DNA from 3 places in the Paenibacillus sp. FSL R5-0527 genome. Region 1 is predicted to be linked to each of the others. Evidence: riboswitches for the same ligand, from Rfam matches in the RefSeq annotation. Region 1 holds a riboswitch; each other region holds the start of a gene.

Region 1 (6,299 bases):
CCTGGATTCGCCCGATCGTGGCATGTGTGATCCGCGGCCCCCGGCCTTGCGAAGACACGACGGCGCATCCTGACCCGGTTATCGTATATTGAGCCGTCCCCGGTTTCTGCGAGCCGTATTCCGTCGGATAACGGAACTGCTTCTCCGCCGTGCAGTTATGGCTTGCCGTGCCGGCCATCACGAACCGTCCGGCTCCGCTATCCGCAATCAGCGCGGCCAGCGCCAGGCCCTCCATGGAAGTGGAGCAGGCCCCAAAGACACCGAGGTACGGAGCGGCGATGGTCCTGGCCGCGAACGTGGCGGAGATGATCTGATTCATTAAATCGCCGCCGACAAAGCAGGACAACTCCTCCCGGGCGATCCCCGCGTTGACCAGGGCGAGGGCGGAGGCATGCTCGAGCAGCTTGCGCTCGGCCTTTTCCCACGTCTTTTCGTCGATTTCCAGATTGTCGTACACGAAATCAAAAGTCCCGCCGAGCGGTCCGCCCCCTTCCTCGGGACCGACGACCGTGGCCGCCCCGACGATCGCCGGTCTGGACCGGAACTCCCAAGTTTGTGCGCCAATAAGCATCAGTGGCCCCCCTCCAAACCGAAAATCGCATAAATCATCCCTACGATAAAAGCGGCCACCACGCCAAACACGACCACCGATCCCGCCAGCCTGAACATGTTGGCCCCAACGCCAAGCACCAGCCCTTCCGCCCGGGATTCGAGCGCGGAGGAGCACATCGAGTTGGCGAAGCCCGTGACGGGCACGGCGGTGCCCGCTCCGGCCCATTGCGCGATTTTATCGTATACCCCAAGCGAGGTGAGAATGACGGAAATCAAAATCAGCATGGCGACGGTCGGGCTGCTCGCCTCCCTTGACGTCATCCCGGCAAACGTCATGAACAACTGCTGGATACCTTGTCCGATCAGACAAATGAAACCGCCGACCAGAAAAGCTTTGAGGCAATTGGCAAAGATGCTTGTCTTCGGCTTGTGCTGGTCGGCAACCTGCTTGTATTCCTCTTCCGTCAGCAGCAGATGGTTCAGCTTCACCCGGGCGCCCGGTTTACTTTTTGTTGGCAACGGTATCCCTCCTTTTTCTGCTCATGCCTTATAAGCACGGTATATTCATTATTTGTCAGCGACTGGCTTGTTATGTTTGGTAAATCATCCATAGCGGCAAGCAGCGAACAAAACAAAACCCGCCAAGATCGCTCTGGCGGGTTCGGGACACCGGGTTTTGGGTAAAACAATTAGCGTCAAACAACGGAACTGGCGTCCAAGGCGTCCTATTTGTTTTTAAAGGTATAGAAGAATAATGACCAGCAGAATAAAGAGAAGACAGATCAACAGCCAATCCGTGGAGCGGAGTTCCATTTTTTTGCCTCCCTTATTTGGCCCCTTGCTTGTTAAAGTATATGCGCCGCCGCGAATTTGGTGCTTGGCCCGGCGGCAAAAGAACAGGACTTTTCAGGCGCATGGACAATCGGAACAAGGTGGTTCATACTAATGTAAAGAGCGTATGGCCTTGCCATTTGCAGGAAAAAAAGGAGAGAAACAAGATGAATGAAAAAACGCAGCAGCTGTTTAAACAGCTGACCGAATTTCCGGCGGCCCCCGGGTTTGAGCGGGAGCTGCGCGCCTTGGTTAAGGAGAAAATGTCCGCTTTTACGCAGGAGTTCGTTCAAGACCGGCTCGGCAGTTTGTTTGGGGTACTGCGCGGCGATGAGCAGGGACCGCGGGTCATGGTCGCCGGGCATTTTGACGAGGTAGGCTTCATCACGACCGGCATTAGCGATAACGGTATGGTGTCTTTTCAGCCGCTCGGGGGCTGGTGGAGCCAGGCGGTATTGGCGCAGCGCCTGCAGATCGTTACACCGAAAGGGAAAATCGTCGGCGTGGTCGGATCGACGCCTCCCCATCTGCTGGATGAAGCGCAGCGCGGCAAACCGGTCGACCTGAAAGCGATGTACCTGGATATCGGCGCCGACAGCCGCGAGGAAGCGGAAGCGGCCGGCGTGCAGATCGGGCAGCAGATTTTGCCGATCTGTGAATTTACTCCGCTCGTCAACCCGAAAAAAATCATGGCCAAAGCCTGGGACAACCGGTACGGCGTCGGTTTGGCGATCGAGCTGCTGGAAGCTTTGCATGGGGAAAAACTGCCCAACGTGTTGTACTGCGGAGCCAATGTGCAGGAGGAACTGGGTACGCGGGGAGCGCGCACGGCGGCCAATTTGATCCAGCCGGACATCTTCTTTGCGCTGGACGTCAGCGCGGCAAACGATATGACCGGCGACAAACGGGCCTTCGGCAAGCTGGGCGAAGGCGCTTTGCTGCGGGTGTACGACCCGACGATGCTGACGCATCGGGGGCTGGTCGAGTATATCCGGGACACGGCCGATACGCACCGCATCAAATACCAATATTTTGTATCCACAGGCGGAACCGACGCCGGTCCGGTTCATTTGAGCGGCATCGGCGTGCCTTCGGGCGTGATCGGCATCTGCTCGCGTTATATCCACACCTCGTCGTCCATCATCCATACCGACGACTACGCGGCCGCCAAGGAGCTGCTGATCCGGCTCGTCAAAGGACTCGACCGCACAACGCTGGCTACCATTCTGGAGCGGAGCTGACCAAACGGCGGGTGCGCTGCTTAATTAACGCCTGGATGGCAAGCTAACTCCTTGTTTAGCTTGACCGTCCGGCGGTTTTATTTTCGCTTAAGCAAGCCCGGTGAGCTCTCACGCTGGCCACAACTAATCTAACGGTTGCCACAACCGCTATTCGCTTAAAAAACGTTGATTTCAAATTGTAACGGTTGCCATAGCGCTTATTTCACTGAAATCCGGCTCATTTTGCTTAGTTTCAGGCAAATAACGCTTCTCACAACCGTTAAAATTTTGAACAGGGCTTTTTTCGTCAAATAGCCGCTATTACAACCGTTAGATTTTCTGCGAACCCAATTTTGCTTCGAACACCTAAGCCTTTCCAGGAAAACTGAACCCAGCCGTATGCGATAGGTCAGCCATCAATACCTTGAATCTAAAATGGGATATATAGTACATCCTTCCTATTCGACCTATATTTTCCCTTCTTTTTCTAGAACCAAAGTCATCCTCTTATAGTCCCCTATTATTGAAAATTTTTTGAATTTGCCGAAAATTTTATGAAATATCAGGACCCGCCTTCCGATATAAGTAGTATATTCCTAATCTGTGGGAGCGCCGCGACTTCACTCTCCCATCATTCACAACCAAATACAAGGAATAGGATGTAAATCGCAAACCTGGCCGAAAGGCAGGGACGCAAAGCCACGGATCTAAAATTCTTAACGGAATCATGACCGCCGGGATGCCAACCTTATGCCGAATCATGGCTTGTTGGCCGCCGGACTTTCTTCGCGAAAGTCTTTTTTTGGTTTCAATTAGGGCTTGGGGCCAGGTTAAAACGTCGCGGCGAAGCTTCGGACAAGGAAGGAGGGGACCTGCTTCTAAAAAGTTAAAACGGCGAAAAACGGAAAACGGCAGCTGCTAAGGGTATTAGAGTGACAGCAAAGGAGTAAGTAACTTGAAATTATCACATTTCGGTAAAGGCTTAGCCCGCAAGTTGTTGTTGCTGGTTGCCGGACCGCTTGCGGTGCTGGCGATCGTGCTCGTTCTGATCTTCTATCTGCTTGGACTGATGAACGGCTGGGCCGCCGCGCTGATGATCGTCCTGTTTGCCTTGATCGGCGCGGGGGAGGCCGTGCTGATTGCCGGGCTGCTCGACAAATCGTTCCAAAAAATGGCCGAGCGGACCAAAGCCATGACGGAAGGCGATTTAGCCTTCGACGGCGACGTCCAGGTGATGGACGAATTCAGCGAACTGGCCGGCCACCTGAAGCTGATCGGCGCCCAATTAAGGGAAGCGGCCGGGCATATGCAGGACATGTCGGCCAAGGTAGCCGATACGTCGCGGGACTTGACGGGCAATATGGAGTTTTGCAACGACCTCGTTGTAGGGGTCACGGAATCGATCAAAATGATTTCCGAAGGTAGTGAGCAGCTCGTCGAAAGTGCACGGAACAACCATTTGATGCTTGAAGAAGTCGGAAAAGGCATGGAGCACATCGCCCTGTCAGCGCAAGGTGTGGCGGAGGAAGCGACCGAGGCCGCGGCTCAGGCGAATGCGGGCAACGAAGGCATCGACCGCCTGGTTGACCAAATGAGCAAAATTTACGAAACCACGGTCGCTTCGTCGCAAACCGTAAACCAACTCGGCGAGCGGACGGAAGAAATCGACAAGGTCACTCTGCTGATCTCGGAAATTTCCAGTCAAATCAATTTGCTGGCATTAAACGCGGCTATCGAGGCCGCAAGAGCGGGCGAATACGGCAAAGGGTTCGCAGTGGTCGCGGGCGAAATCCGCAAGCTTGCCGAGCAATCGGCGGCATCGGCCAAGGATATCGCCGAGATGGCCGGCCATATCCGCACAGGCTCCGATCAATCGATCGAAGCGATGAAACGGGTCATGACCGAGGTCGAGACCGGAAGCGTCCTCGTTACCTCCGCCGGCGATTCGTTCCAGCAAATCGTGCATTTGGCCGAGCAGGTGTCCACCCGGGTTCAGGAAGTTTCCGCGGTGACGCAGCAGATCAGCGCAAGCACGGAACAAATCATGGACTCCGTAAGACAGACGCTCGAGATTACCGAGGTCAATCTGGCCGGGACCAAGGAGATCATGGCTTGCTCGGAAGAACAGTTGACCGCCATGGAAGAAACGCTCGAATCTTCCAAGCAGCTTGAGACGGAAGCCGAAAAACTGAAGTCCCTATTAAACAGATACTCAATCTAGCAAGCGAGGAGGATGGACATGGAACGATTAGCTTTGCTGTTTGAAGCGCTGGAACGCCTGACCGGCGTGGCCGATATCGCCTATCACGAAATCAGGGAAGGCCGCTTGAACCCGGTGTTGAAAACGAAAACGGATCACCTTGGCGTGGAGCGGTGGAAAAGCGTACATGCGCAAAATCCGGTCTATATCGAACATGACCGCCTGCTTCGCGAACTGATGGCCCATCCCCAAACGGCGGCAGTGGTTCAGGACGTCAAAAACGATCCCAGATCGGCCGATGAGTTTTTTCTGTTCGGGATCGACAGCATCATGGTTATTCCCGTCATGCACGACGGCGCGGTTCAGGGTATTGTCGTTGTCGCCTCGATAGGCAAGCTGCATTTTTTCTCCGCCGAGGAGATCGAACGTGCGGAAGCACTGGTGAACGAATACAGAGATGCGTTTCAACACTAGGATAAGGAGATATCCGGAATATGAACATAGCCGAAGCCATACTCAAGTATTTGAAGGAAACCGGAGTGGATTGTATTTTTGGGATTCCGGCAGGAATCATCGGTCCGATTTACGATGCGTTGATCGATGTCGATATGAAGCCGATCATTACGAAAAATGAAGCTGGAGCGGCTTATATGGCGGCGAGATATGCCAGCACCTCCGGGAAGCTGGCCGTTTGCGCCGGCGCCGGGGCGGTAGGCGTAGCGAACATGATGAACGGGATCGCCGACGCCATGCGGGCCAAAGCTCCGCTGCTCGTGATTACCGGCTACGTAAACCGATGGCAGATCGGCAAAGGTGCCATCCAGGAGATGGACGCCCAGCATATCGTCAGACCGATCACCAAATACAGCAACACGGTCATGAACGAAGCGGAAGTCATGGCCGAGCTGGACAAGGCGGTAAGGATCGCCCTTACACCTCCTTTCGGGCCAGTACATATTTCCGTGCCGATCGATGTGCAGCGGATGGAAGCGCCCCCCAGCCTTCCCGCCGCCCCGGATCCCGCGCTGCTTCAGCGGATTCCGTTCGATCCGGCGGAGTTGGACCGGGCGGCCGCCCTGCTGAACGAAGCAGAGCATGGTCTCATCATGGTCGGACGCGGCGGGCGGGCCGCAGCCGAAGAGATTATGCGCCTTAGCGAGCGGCTGCAGTGGCCCATCATTACGACGCCGTCGGCAAAAGGAATCATCCCCGCCGACTTCCCCCTTAACCTGGGGAATTACGGGTTTTCCAGCACCGACGCGGCGTTTGAATACGTCAACGCTTCCCCGGCTTCGTGCCTGCTCATCTTGGGAACAAGCCTTGGGGAAGCCTCTACCTGCAATTTCAACGAAGCGCTTGTGGCCGGACGCAAAGTGATCCATATCGACCGCGACGGCAAAGAGCCGGGGAAGGTCTTCAAAACGGACGCGGCGGTGGTCGCCGATCTCCAGGACGCGGTCCCCTATCTTCTCCGGCAGGCTCAGCCTGCGCCAGGA
Region 2 (6,299 bases), 5.3 Mb from region 1:
GTATGCTGCGAACTGTCCAAGCAGCGGAATCGCGTTGTCTGGGGGGAAGGAAATCCGCAAGCCCCGCTGATGATGATCCTGGATAATCCGGGAGCCCGGGAGGACCGGGAAGGAAATCCGTTTTTGTGCGGTACCCGGGAGACCCTCCAACTCGGCATGAGGGAAGCGGGGATCGATATGAGTTCGGTTTATGTCACTTATTTGCTGAAATGCCGGCCGCTGCGCGCTTACAATAAGCCCGAGGCCAGAGCGGCATGTTTGCCTCATCTGCAGTTGCAGCTGCTTCAGAAGCAGCCGTTGGTATTGTTCGGTTTTGGCAATGCCGTGGCGGAAGCTCTATTCCCGCAAAAGGAGAACGCCAGTGTCAAGGAATTGCGGGGGAGCTGGCACGATTTTCAAGGCTTGCCTATCGGCTTTACCTATCACCCGCTTGCCGTAAGAAGAAGGCCCAATTTGCTAAAGTTCTTCATAGGGGACTTGAAAGCTTTGAAAGAGAAGTGGAAGGAAAGATCAACCTCATCATAGCAACAGGAAAAACGAGAGGGAAGTCATCTATCTTCCCTCTCGCCTTGTTTGAGGCAACATTCTATTTTTTCCAGTTCAACAGGTTACCCGGTTTACTCCGGAGTTCCTTGCGTTACCCCATGGACATAAGTTTGCCAAGGGGTATCCAGCGCTCCTTGCCCGGGGTTATAGGTAAAGAAGTACTCGACGGTATCCCCCTGTTTGAGATTATTGACCGCATAGGTATAGTTGCCGTTCCCCGCCCCGGTCATGGCCACGTTCAGCTGTACGCCGTTATTGACCTTGTAGTGCAAGTCGGCGAAGGTTGCGCCGTTTACATAGAACAATAAGTCATCGCCTGTTTTCTTCAGGCCCTTCACCTCATCGCCGATGACGATCGTGGAAGGGGGCGCCGGTTCTTCAGGATTCTGCTGGCCGCCGCCGTTGTCTTTGTAAACACGCACATAATCTACTTGCAACGTTGCAGGGATATCGCCGGGATTCGGAGTTACACCGCCGTCAAAGTTCCCGCCGATCGCCAGATTCATAATCAGGTAGAAAGGCTGGTCGAAAGGGGCGTTCGGATTGTTCGGCGCAGCTGTGGAATACCATTGATCCCTGTTAGCTTTAAAGAAGAACTTGCCATCCACATACCATTTAATGTTGTCTTCTTCCCAGACTACGGAATATACGTGAAAGTCATTGGCGATGGTTTGCCCTTCCGGGAAATGATATTCGCCGGAGACATGGGTATTCGCCGGCCATTGTCCGCCAAAGTGGATAGCGCCGCTGGACGTGCCGGGCAACCGTCCTCTCGCTTCCATCACATCAATTTCGCCGGATGCGGCCCACGAACCGTAGACATTATCTTGCGGAAGCATCCAGAAGGCCGGCCAGATGCCATTTCCTGTAGGCAGCTTGGCGCGAAAATCCACTCTGCCGTATTTGAGCGAAAAATGATCTTTGGTATTGATTTTCCCGGAGGAGTATTGTGCATACCGGCTTGGATCCTGCGGGAAGGATTTGGGCTCGTTTAAGGCCCGGATGTTTAACTTTCCGTCCTGGATAAATACATTTTGCGTACTGTTTGTATAGTGCTGCAGTTCCGCATTGCCCCAACCCCAGGTACCGGGATCGTCATTGAGATAGTAACCCAGTTCATAGTTCCATTTGCCCGTGTCCAGCCCGGTTCCGTTAAATTCATCCTGCCAGATCAGCTCCATGCCCTCAATGGCCGGGTTGCTTGGCGTTCCGACAGGAATATCCTCGCCATCGGTTACATCCGGACGGGGAGCGTTCGGGTTTCCGATAAAGGTGTAGTAGACGAAATTATCACCGACATTTCCGCCCGCCTGCCCGTTTAATGGATAGCCGATGCGGATCTGCAGATCTTCCTGGATGGGCTGGAACCATAGCCCGTAGATGTGGTCGACCCAATACCCCCACTGATTGGCGGCGGACATGTTATTGTAGCCGTTGGCGGAGTATGCAAATCCGCTCTGGCCGGAATCGCCCAAATTTACCCATTGCCCACCGATGTTGATCTGGTATACGAAATTTCCAAGCTCATCGGCTACTGGCGCGCTTCCGTCAATCTTAGGCAGCGGCAACCCTATCGCACCGCTCTCATTGGCCGTGAAGGTCGTTCCATCATAGGGAGCAATGACATATGAGTTTCTTACGGGTTCATTAAAGATGATGGTATAAACAACGTTAACCAAAGAGGTTTTCGATTCCAGTTTGACGTTGATCGACTCCGTGACGTTAAACCAGTAGCCGCCGCCTCCATCGGTGAAATGGCCGAAGTTTTTATCATAGATCCAGCCGCTGGCCGCATTATTGTCAATATCGATCCATTCGCTGCTGTTGACGGGTTTAACGTACACTTTCAAATCATCGGCCACAGCTGCAAAGGGGATCGCCGGATCATTGTTGAAAACCGGATAGGTAAAGCCGGCGCCGCCCGTAGTATCCGCCGTAATTTGCGGCCCTTGTGTAGGCGTCATCGCCGTAATGGTGGTTTTGTTGATGTTTTGAAACACAAGAGTGTAATCCAGCGTAACCCCATTCGCTTTGGAGTACAGTTGAATTTCGGTTGTCGCGGAAAGCGTGAACCAATAACCGTTAAAGCCGCTGTCGCTCCAGTGGCCCCAGTTTTGGTTGTAGACAAAGCTGCCGGCACTGTCAATATCGACCCAACTGCCGCCCACCTTCACATTGACGCCCAAGTCTTGGACCACATCATTCCAGGTGGCGGAGCCTCCATTGAATTTAGGCATCACAAATCCGTAACTGGCTTGTCCAACCCCTGATTTTGTGATGACAGGTCCGTCCGACGCTGAAAAATAATCCATAGAGGTGATAGTGGTCGTTCCCGCTCCTTCAGCGGCCCGAACCGGCGAAGTTGATAGCAGGCCGACGCTGGCCATCATAACTAGCGCCAGGAACAAACTGAAAACTTTTTGCTTCATAAATACCCTCCCTTAATTAATAGTGGATTCTCCTATCCCATGCACGGTTAGGAAAATACTAACATTATAGTACATTTTTATTCTATCGAATGTGATCACCGGATGAATAGGTGCTATTTTTTTGGTGGGGTCCTATTTTTTCGGGTGAGTTCGAGTGAGTTCGGGGGAAGAATGATAGTTCGACAAAATTCCAAATTTTCTCTTGATGGTATTCCATATATTTGATATGATAGATTCACAAAAGTTGATCACGATAACGGCAAACTTGTCGAAAGACAAGGACGCAAAGCTACAGGGCCTTCTTGACGGACGTCAATGGCAGCCAGCTACCGAACGAAGATGCTTTTTTGTTTTTTTGGAGAAGATGTATCAGTATCTGTGAAACTCTATTACGAAAATAGCAAACTTGTCGAAAGACAGGGACGCAAAGCCACAGGGCCTTCTTGACGAAACGTCAATGGCAGCCTGGCCGCCGAAGGGAGTTTGCAGTATGCGCAACATTGTGTTCGCTATTGTAGGGCTTTTTGCGTTATTGATGTGGGCTCCGGATGTACAAGCTGCCCCGTCCGAAGATTGGTTGGGTTTGGAGCAGTTGGACCGTGGCGCCGTCGTCATTCGTTATGATGCGGAAGCCGGGGCCAAAACGAAGCTCATGATCGCAAAAGGTAGTGACAAATATACCTATGTCCTTTCGCCGGACAAGCGGCAGGAAGTATTTCCGCTCCAGATGGGCAATGGTGAATATAAGGTTACCGTTCTGGAACAAGTCAGCGGTACCAAATACAAAATCGTTCAGGAAGCGGCCGTTACACTTCAACTGGCGGATGACAGCAAAGTGTTTTTGAACTCTGTGCAAAATGTCGATTGGAGCGAAAGGGATCAGGCAGCCCAGCTTGCGAAGAAGCTTGCCCAATCCGCTCCGTCCGACGAGAAGAAAGTGCACGCTATTTATGAATATATTGTCGGGACGATCCGGTACGATCATACTCTGGCAGCCAGCGAATTGACGGACTACCTTCCCGATAGCAACCGTACGTTGGCAGGGCGGAAAGGGATGTGTTACGACTATGCCTCCTTGTTCGCTTCCATGTTGCGGAGTATCGGAATTCCGGCCAAGCTTGTTATGGGAACTTCGGAATACGTTGATGTTTACCACGCTTGGAATGAAGTTTATTTGAATGGACAATGGGTAACCATTGATACAACTGTCGATGCGGGCTGGAAGAGCAGTGAGACCGGGGTCAACATGATTAAAGACGCCTCGCGTTATTCCCCGGCTAAATACTATTGATTTTTACGAAATAAACATAGGCTTTGGACGATATGTCCAAGGCTTATTTGGCGTTGTTGAGAAATTGTATAGTATTGGCATATATAATGGCGGAAGCCCATTTGGTTCTGAAGAAAATACAGGCACAATTAATCGTGCGCCAATAAAGATCAGCGGAGGTGATGGACTGAAAATTACCCTATCGACATGTTGTCCGATGGATGCATGGCCCGAATTGCGCACGGAAGGCGGATCGGAACCGAATATAATGAGGGTGATGTAGAGACAGAGGGAGAGATTATGAGGAAAAAGGTTTGTGGAATCGTTGTGGCATTGCTGTTGCTGATGCAGACGCTGTACGGCGCATCCGTTTGGACGGCGAACGCAGCGGCCGGCGTGCAGGAATCGACGGGCAGCGCGCAAGAATCCGTGACGGATAGCGTATATGACCGGCCGGCGCCAGTCGCCAGGCCAGTCGCCAGTGCGGAGAGTATTTTAACCAAAGTCGTGTTAACCGATTTAAACGGTACCGTGATTGATGCGGTGTATAATCCCGACAGCAGTTTGGACGTCGGCGCGGCCGTCAACCTCAGCTATGAGTGGGAGCTTCCAAACGGACACGGCTACAAGAATGGGGATACATTCAGCTTCGAGCTGCCGCGGCAGTTTGAAATTTTTACGGATATTGATGCCCCGCTTCTTGCCGATCAAGGGAAAGTTGGCCGGTTTACGGTCGATTTGAACGGGAAAGTTGTGATGACCTTCAATGATTACGTGGAGAGTCATTCCAACATCGCCGGCAAGCTGGAAATTCGTACGGAATTTAAGAAAGAAGTCCTTAAAGGCAGTACGGAAGTCGTTATTGCCATTCCAGTAAAAAGCGGAGTGCAGACCGCTATCGTGAATCTGAAGCCGAAGGGCGGAAAGCTGATCGAAAAGCAAGGGAAAGCGATTGGCAAAGATCGGATCGATTGGACGGTTCAAGTTAACAAGTCGCTGGAAAAAATCAAGCACGCGGTGCTCACCGACGCACTGCCTGAAGGTTTGGAGCTTATTGCCGACTCTGTGGAGGTTTACCGTTTGCAAGTTAACGGTGACGGATCGGCGGCCCTTGGCGACAAGGTAGATGCCGGCAAATATAAGGTCGAAACGAACGGCGGGGCGAAACTGGAGCTTGCGTTCCAGGATGAGACGATCAGCAAGGCTTATGAGATTCGCTTTTCGACGAAGCTTACCGGCGAGCAGTCGCGCTTTGAAAACACCGCTGTCCTGTCCGGCGACGGAACGGAAGATGCCAAATCGACCGCTACGGTAACGGTAAACCGCGGCCAATTTTTGGATAAATCGTTTAGCGTGGATAACAGCACCGGAATCATCACTTGGACTGTGAAGTACAATTTCAATGAAAAGAAGATTCCAAAAGAGAAAGCGGTCATCACGGACGAATTCAGTGAAATTCATACATGGATTGCCGATTCGCTGAAGGTGTACAACGGGGATTCGAAGGCTGATAAAGATCTGGTTGCAAAGGGCGAATACACCGCCGAACCGGCGGGAAAGAACGGATTCAGCCTTCAATTCAATAAGGATATCGATTCGCCTTATACGATCGTTTATCAGACGAAGCCGGTCGACCGGACGATCGCCGAGGGGAAGCAGGTGAAGAACGAAGTCGTGTCGGGTGATGCGTCCAAGGAAGTGACCACCCCGGCCCAAGGAAGCCGCGCTCTGGTGAAAGGCGTACAGAACATCGATTTTGCCGGGAAAACGGCGAAATGGCTGATTACGGTCAACGGCGATAAAAGGCCGGACGGCGGCAAGTACAGCATGCAGGATGTAGTCATTACGGATACGTTCCCGCAGGGCGGTCTTGAATTCGTTCCGGATTCCATGATCGTAAAAGCGGATGGGAAGCTCGTTCCTAAAAGCGATTATAAGGTCGAGTACGACAATGTACGCAGCGGCTTTGTCATCAAGTTCCTGAAGACCATTGACACCACGTATACGATCGAGTATGAAACGAAGTTTAACATCGGCTGGCTGAAGGAGCGAAA
Region 3 (6,299 bases), 3.4 Mb from region 1:
CAGGATATTACGGCTTTTACCAAAGCGATGGATGCGAACGTTCCGCAGGAGGACCATAAGCTTACCAAGACCATACAAGCGTTTCGAAAAGGAGATGTGAACGGAAGGCAGGGGAAGTTTCTATATGTCCAAGGACCTAGGCGTTTGTTCTCGTTTTATGTAAGCCCGGTATTGGATACCGCGCAAACGGCGTGTTACGGGTATTTATTGGTATTTCGGGAATGCGGCGAAGAAGAGGCGGCCGATCCGCAGAGACGCGAAATGATCAGCGTGGTCTCCCACGAATTAAGGACACCTCTGACGACGCTGCTGGGCTATGTGGAAATGTTGATGCAGTACGATATTTCCGCGGAGAACAGGCGGCGTTACATGGAAATCATTTTTGCGGAAGGAAACCGGTTGTCCCATCTGCTTGAGGATGTTTTGGACAGTGAGCGGCTGGAATCGGGAGGGTATAACTATCATAAAACTTATGTACCGCTGATTGAACTCATTCATGAAGTGACCGAACGGTGGAATTTGAAATCATCGCATCTTATCGAGGTAGACTCCGAGGTTGAAGACGTTTTTATCTACGCGGACCGGTTTAGAATGTCTCAAGTCTTTGACAATTTAATCAGCAATGCGATTAAATATTCTCCCGGCAAACCATCAGTACTCATCCGAATCGCGGAAGAAGCAGGCTATTATATCATCGAGGTTACGGATTACGGAATAGGAATTCCCGCGGAGATGCATGCGCGGCTGTTCGATAAATTTTATCGAGCCGGCCATTCGGGTTCCCGTCAAATTAAGGGCAGCGGCGTGGGCCTTTATGTCGTCAAAAAAATTGCAACAGACCATGGAGGGACGATTAGCGTAACTTCGGAAGTGGGGCGGGGAAGCACATTCCGCTTGCGAATGCCCAAACCCGTTCATTTGGATTAAGTGGTGTTACCTAATTTATAGCGCAAAAACCCAAAACGTCGCTTGACCAAACGATCATGAGAAACTCCTGCGAAAAGCGCAAAACATAAGGGCAAAAAATGCCGCTATTCCGGCGATATCCGTCAATTTGAGAGAAATAGAGACGATTTATGCCGCTATTGTCTTCAGTCGCAAGGAAACGCCCGCGTTCTGGACCCTTCACAAGCGAATAAGAACCAAAGATGCCGCTAATGGGTATGAACATGCCCGGCTCCGGATAATAAGCACATAAATTACCGCTATTTTGAAGACCGCGTTTGGTTCGCTCCAGCAGCCGACTGTCGAATACCTGTTTTCTAGGTTGAGCCTGCTTAATTATATACATATAAAAAAACAAAAAAGCCTTCTGTTCGGTAGCTGGCTGCCATCCTTGCGGGAAGGCCCTTTAGCTTTGCGTCGCTGCCTTTCGACAGGTTTGCCGTTTATCGTAGCCGCTTTTTTCACAAAAAACATCGTATCACGATTCCATAAAACATGCAATCCATTTCCTGGTAAGCCGGGTGCGCAAAATTTCTCTTGCCACTCTTGGAATATTAAGGTATGATAGTATCCTTCTTGCAAAATCGCCTTGACTGAAGTGGACGGGTCTGCCCGTCTATGAGGGGGTAAACCCCCTCTAAATAAGCTTATCGGAGGTGTTTAACCGGATGCTTTATTTCACGCTGGCTTCCAAAGCCTATGCCCGCAATTTGCAGTACCGCGGAGCCCATATGGTGCACAACCTCGCGAGCGCGATGTTTGGATTTATGTATGCGTGCATCTGGATCGGGTTGGGGAAGGACCACCCGCTGGGAGAGTACGGAACGCAGGGAATGGTGAATTATATCGCCTTCACCCAGGCGTGTCTCTGGATCACCAGCTTCATCACGAACGGGCTCGGCATCCCCCAATCCGTCAGGACCGGGCAAATCGCGCTTGATCTGATGCGTCCCGTCCATCTGTTCAGCCATACGATGGCCAGGGAATGGGGACAGATCGCCTACCAGTTCATTTTCAAATCCATCCCGATTTATCTCCTGTATTTCTTCATTTTTTCATTGCAAATTCCAAATCAATGGACCGCCGTGTTGTACACCGTGTTAGGGTTGCTCGGGGCCTCCTATCTGTCGATCTGCATCAATTATTTGATCGGCGTAAGCGCCTTGTGGACGATGGAATCGTCCTGGCTCTATTGGGCCAATAGCGCGCTGATCAATTTGCTTGCCGGATTTTTCATCCCGCTGGAATGGCTGCCCGGACCGCTGGAAAACCTCGCCTGGCTATCGCCTTACCCTTACCTGCTCTATGTTCCCACAACGATTTATCTTGGAAACGGAAGCGGCTCCGCCTTATGGGGAACGCTGCTTTGGTGCGTCCTGATGACTGCTTGCTGCTTGCTGGCAACCCGGCTGCTGCGGCGGAAAGTGGAGGTGCAGGGCGGATGAACGAGAGGAAGGGGCCTGGCGCTGAGAACGGGCAAAAGCCTGATAGAGGGCAAAAGCCCGAGAAAGGGCAGAAGCCAAAGAACGGGCGGAAGCCTAAGAGCGGGCAGAAGCTTAAGAGCGGACAGAAGCCTATGAGCGGACAGAAGCCTATGAGCGGTATAGACGGCACACACGAAATGAACGATGACATTAGCGGCAGCGGCGGACGATTCTCGAAGGTCACTGCCGGCCCGGCCCGGTCCGCCGGCGCGAAGCCGACGTCTTGGCTGAACCTGTACCGGCTGCTGATCCGTACGAGCATAAAAAGCCGGATGCAGTACAAATTCAATTTTGTGCTGGGTACGGTACTGGCCGCGTTGATCCAGATTTCCGAGTTTCTGATGATCGCGATCGTTCTGGACAAGTTCGGTGTAATACAGGGCTGGTCGGTTTACGAGATCGGGTATTTGTTTGCGGTGATGACGTTGTCCAGAACGCTGTACCGCACGTTTGCCGAGGAGGTGCACCATCTGGAAAAATACCTGGTTGGCGGAGAGCTCGACCAGCTATTGACGCGGCCGATGCCGGTGCTGCTCGCTTTAATGCCGCAGAACTTCCGGCTGATGCCCGGCGAACTGCTGCAGGGCGGTTTCATCCTGTGCTGGTCGCTCGGCGCGATGATGCATAGCGGACAAGTCGGCTGGACCGCAGTGCCGTTTACGCTGTTCATTATCGTTACCGGCGCGGTCATTTTGTTTTCTATCGGACTTGCTACGGCTACGCTCGGTTTCTGGACGACCCGCATCAGCGAACTGCAAAACTTCACCGAGGATGCCGCCCAAACGGCGGCGCGATACCCGCTCACCTTGTATCCGAAGTGGATGTCCTCGTTATTTTTGTTCGTGATCCCGGTCGGCTTTGTGAATTATGTACCTTCGCTCTATATTTTACGGGGCGAATGGGGGCCGTGGATCCTTGCGGCGACGGCGGGGGCGGCAGCGGTATGCTTAGCCGCAAGCCTGCGGTTCTGGCTGTTCGGCATCACGAAATACCAAAGCACGGGAAGCTAAGCGCAGGGAGAGTAAGAACGGAAGGCCTTAAGTACAAGGAGCTAGTGCGTACGAGTAAGTGAAGGCGTGCTGCGTATAAGTCAGTGAAGGCGTGCTGCGTATGAGTCGGTGAAGGCATGCTGCGTATAAGTCAGTGAAGGCATGCTGCGTAAGAGTAAGCGAAGGCATACAGGACGAAAAGGAGGAGCGGCTTATGATCGAAGCCAGCCATTTATATAAGGAGTTCAAAACACCCGTCGTGCGGGAGGGAAAGCTGTCCGGCCTGCGTACGCTGTTTTCGCGGGAATACCGGCTGAAAGAGGCGGTCCGGGGCATCAGCTTCAACATCGAGCGCGGGGAGTTTGTCGGTTATATCGGTCCCAACGGCGCAGGCAAGTCGACGACGATCAAGATGCTCACCGGCATTTTGCATCCGACCTCAGGCACGGTTATGATCGGCGGCCTCAATCCCCATCGCGACCGGCGGCGGGCCGTCCGCAGGTTGGGCGTCGTGTTCGGACAACGCAGCCAGCTGTGGTGGGATTTGCCCGTGAAGGATTCCTACGACATCCTGGCGGAAATGTACGGCGTAAGCCCGGTGGAAAAACGGGAGCGCCTGGACCGGTTTGCCGAGCTGCTGGACCTGCGCGAATTTTGGATGACGCCGGTGCGCAAGCTGTCGCTGGGCCAGCGGATGCGGGCGGACATTGCGGCCGCCATGCTGCACGATCCGGATTTGCTGTTCCTCGATGAGCCGACGATCGGCCTTGACGTGCACGCCAAACGCAACATCCGCCAGTTTTTGCAAACCTTGAACAAGGAATTCGGGAAAACGATCCTTCTTACCACGCACGACATGGACGATATCGAGCAGCTCTGCAGCCGTGTGATGGTGATTAATCACGGGCAGCTCGCCTACGACGGGACGATCCGCGCGCTGCGGGACATGATCGGCCTGCCGACGGTCATCCGCGTAAAGTTCCGGGGCGGGTTTCGGATGCCGGAGGGGTGGAGAGAGGCGGGACATGTTGCCTCGAACCCGGGGGAAGGGATCAAGACGCGGCATGTTGCCTCGAACCCGGGGGAAGGGATCAAGGCGCGGCATGTTGCCGGGAACCAGGAGGAAGGGTTCGAGGTACGGCATGTTGCAGGTTCCCCGGATGGCGCTGCCTCGGCCGGATTCGTTCGGGCGACGGCGGGTCCGCAGGCCGTTCGGGCCACGTTCGACCCGTCCGGCCTGCCGTTTCGCGTCACGGGCATAGAGGAGAACACGGTCGTCATCGAAGCCGACCGGCGCGAGATCGGGACCATGGAGATCATCCGGGAGCTTGGCGGCTGGGGAGAAATCGACGACGTCGACATGGAGGAGCCCGATTTCGAGGAGGTTATCCGCAGCTTTTCGGCGTCGTAGGTATCGCTGAGCTGCTGCTGGCAGTGGCAAAACGAGCTAAAAGGGCTAATAAGGTCCGCAGTATCCGTTGCATGCTACAGATTACACTAGTGTTTGCCCCGATACTTTTCAGATTTCCCGCAATTGCTAGGTTTTCGAGCCGATATTACACCTGCTGAGAATCTAAACGGTTGTAGCAGCTGCTATTTTACGAAAAAAGATCTTTTTAAAGGCTCAAAACCGAGATCAGTGCTTGACAAAATAACTGTCTTGGTATCCCTGCATGCTGCTTTGCACGATTATTCCTTTTGTTCAGGGGGGAGAGGGTGAGGGCTAATCACGGTCCTTTCATTTTCCCGGTGTCTTGCCTATTCCTCCCTTCAGGTCTGCTTCACTTCTCCAACCCCTCCTTCTCACAAGCCTGTCTAACGATCTGGAACTAATGATCTGGAACTAATGATCTCGAACAAGTCCGCTGCTCCCAAACCTATTTTCCTCTCCTAAATTCTCTTCCTCTCTGCTTCCGGATCAAATGGGATAATCGTGCAAAGCGTCCGGACAGCGGATGTTGATCTGCTCTAATCTGAGTCAAATAGCCGGGTTTTAGCTAAATAAGCGCTATGGCAACCGTTAGAATAGATCTTCCGGCCGGGGAGGTGGATAGATACAGCCAATCTCCCATAAACTATGTTCGCTCGGAGGGAAAATTAATGAAGAAGCAGGCTATGAGTTGCGAAGTGATAGTTACGAAGTGGTAGTTACTAAATGATAGTTACAAAGTGATAGGAGTGAAAACGTGAAGAAGATAGGGCATGTTACGTTGCTGGTGAAAAATTACGATGAAGCGATTGAGTTCTACACGAAGAAGGCGGGTTTCGTCCTGCTGACGGATAACGCGTTCGGAGGCGGGATGCGTTGGGTGACCGTCGCCCCGGCTCAAGATGCCGGAACGGCGATCGTTTTTGTCGAGGCCGACACGGCGGACAAAGCGGACAGGGTCGGCAGCCAGGCGGCTGGTCACGTTTTTCTGACCGTTCAGACTGAGGATTGCTATCGCGATTACGAGTATATGAAGGCAAACGGGGTCAAATTTTTCGGTGAGCCAAAGGAAGTGCCGTGGGGAATCGAGGCCGTGTTCGAGGATCTTTACGGAAATCGCTTGGACCTGGTCCAGCATAACGGAATGTAGGAATGTAGCAAAATGCAAGGCGGCCTTGGTTCGAATCGTTCGAGCCAAGGCCGCCTGTTTTTTTCGCTTATTTGATTTTGATCGTGTGAACGGCGGTGCCGGTAGCCCCGTCATTATCGGTGACCGTCAGCGTCACGGTGTAGGTTCCGGCGCGGTCAAAGCGATGCTTTACTTTCGCGCCGGACGCGCTGCCGCCGTCGCCGAACTGCCAGCTGTAGCTGACGATGCGGCCGTCCTCGTCCGAGGAACGCCTGCCGTCGAATTCAACCTGCTTTCTCTTCTGCGCGCTATTAGCGGCCTTG

Evidence for each region. A riboswitch is a leader RNA that binds a small molecule or an ion and turns the genes downstream of it on or off. The one in region 1 is predicted to bind cyclic di-GMP.
Region 2: another riboswitch for cyclic di-GMP. It lies ahead of NYE69_RS02050 (transglutaminase-like domain-containing protein); the one in region 1 lies ahead of NYE69_RS25485 (methyl-accepting chemotaxis protein).
Region 3: another riboswitch for cyclic di-GMP. It lies ahead of NYE69_RS10085 (hypothetical protein); the one in region 1 lies ahead of NYE69_RS25485 (methyl-accepting chemotaxis protein).

What each region holds. Positions count from the first base shown of each region.
Region 1 covers NZ_JBBOYI010000001.1:5,723,649-5,729,947, forward strand. The annotation lists gene spoVAD (stage V sporulation protein AD) at 1-571, opposite strand, end outside; gene spoVAC (stage V sporulation protein AC) at 571-1,071, opposite strand; gene NYE69_RS25480 (M42 family metallopeptidase) at 1,551-2,624, shown strand; cyclic di-GMP riboswitch class I at 3,261-3,350, shown strand; gene NYE69_RS25485 (methyl-accepting chemotaxis protein) at 3,559-4,824, shown strand; gene NYE69_RS25490 (GAF domain-containing protein) at 4,843-5,277, shown strand; gene NYE69_RS25495 (thiamine pyrophosphate-binding protein) at 5,298-6,299, shown strand, end outside.
Region 2 covers NZ_JBBOYI010000001.1:447,692-453,990, reverse strand. The annotation lists gene NYE69_RS02060 (uracil-DNA glycosylase) at 1-525, shown strand, start outside; gene NYE69_RS02055 (glycoside hydrolase family 16 protein) at 618-2,975, opposite strand; cyclic di-GMP riboswitch class I at 3,224-3,309, shown strand; cyclic di-GMP riboswitch class I at 3,365-3,452, shown strand; gene NYE69_RS02050 (transglutaminase-like domain-containing protein) at 3,466-4,266, shown strand; gene NYE69_RS02045 (collagen binding domain-containing protein) at 4,546-6,299, shown strand, end outside.
Region 3 covers NZ_JBBOYI010000001.1:2,298,577-2,304,875, forward strand. The annotation lists gene NYE69_RS10080 (ATP-binding protein) at 1-927, shown strand, start outside; gene NYE69_RS10085 (hypothetical protein) at 938-1,303, opposite strand; cyclic di-GMP riboswitch class I at 1,316-1,396, opposite strand; gene NYE69_RS10090 (ABC transporter permease) at 1,614-2,390, shown strand; gene NYE69_RS10095 (ABC transporter permease) at 2,702-3,439, shown strand; partial or broken gene NYE69_RS10100 (ABC transporter ATP-binding protein) at 3,633-4,436, shown strand; gene NYE69_RS10105 (VOC family protein) at 5,605-5,997, shown strand; gene NYE69_RS10110 (S8 family serine peptidase) at 6,065-6,299, opposite strand, start outside.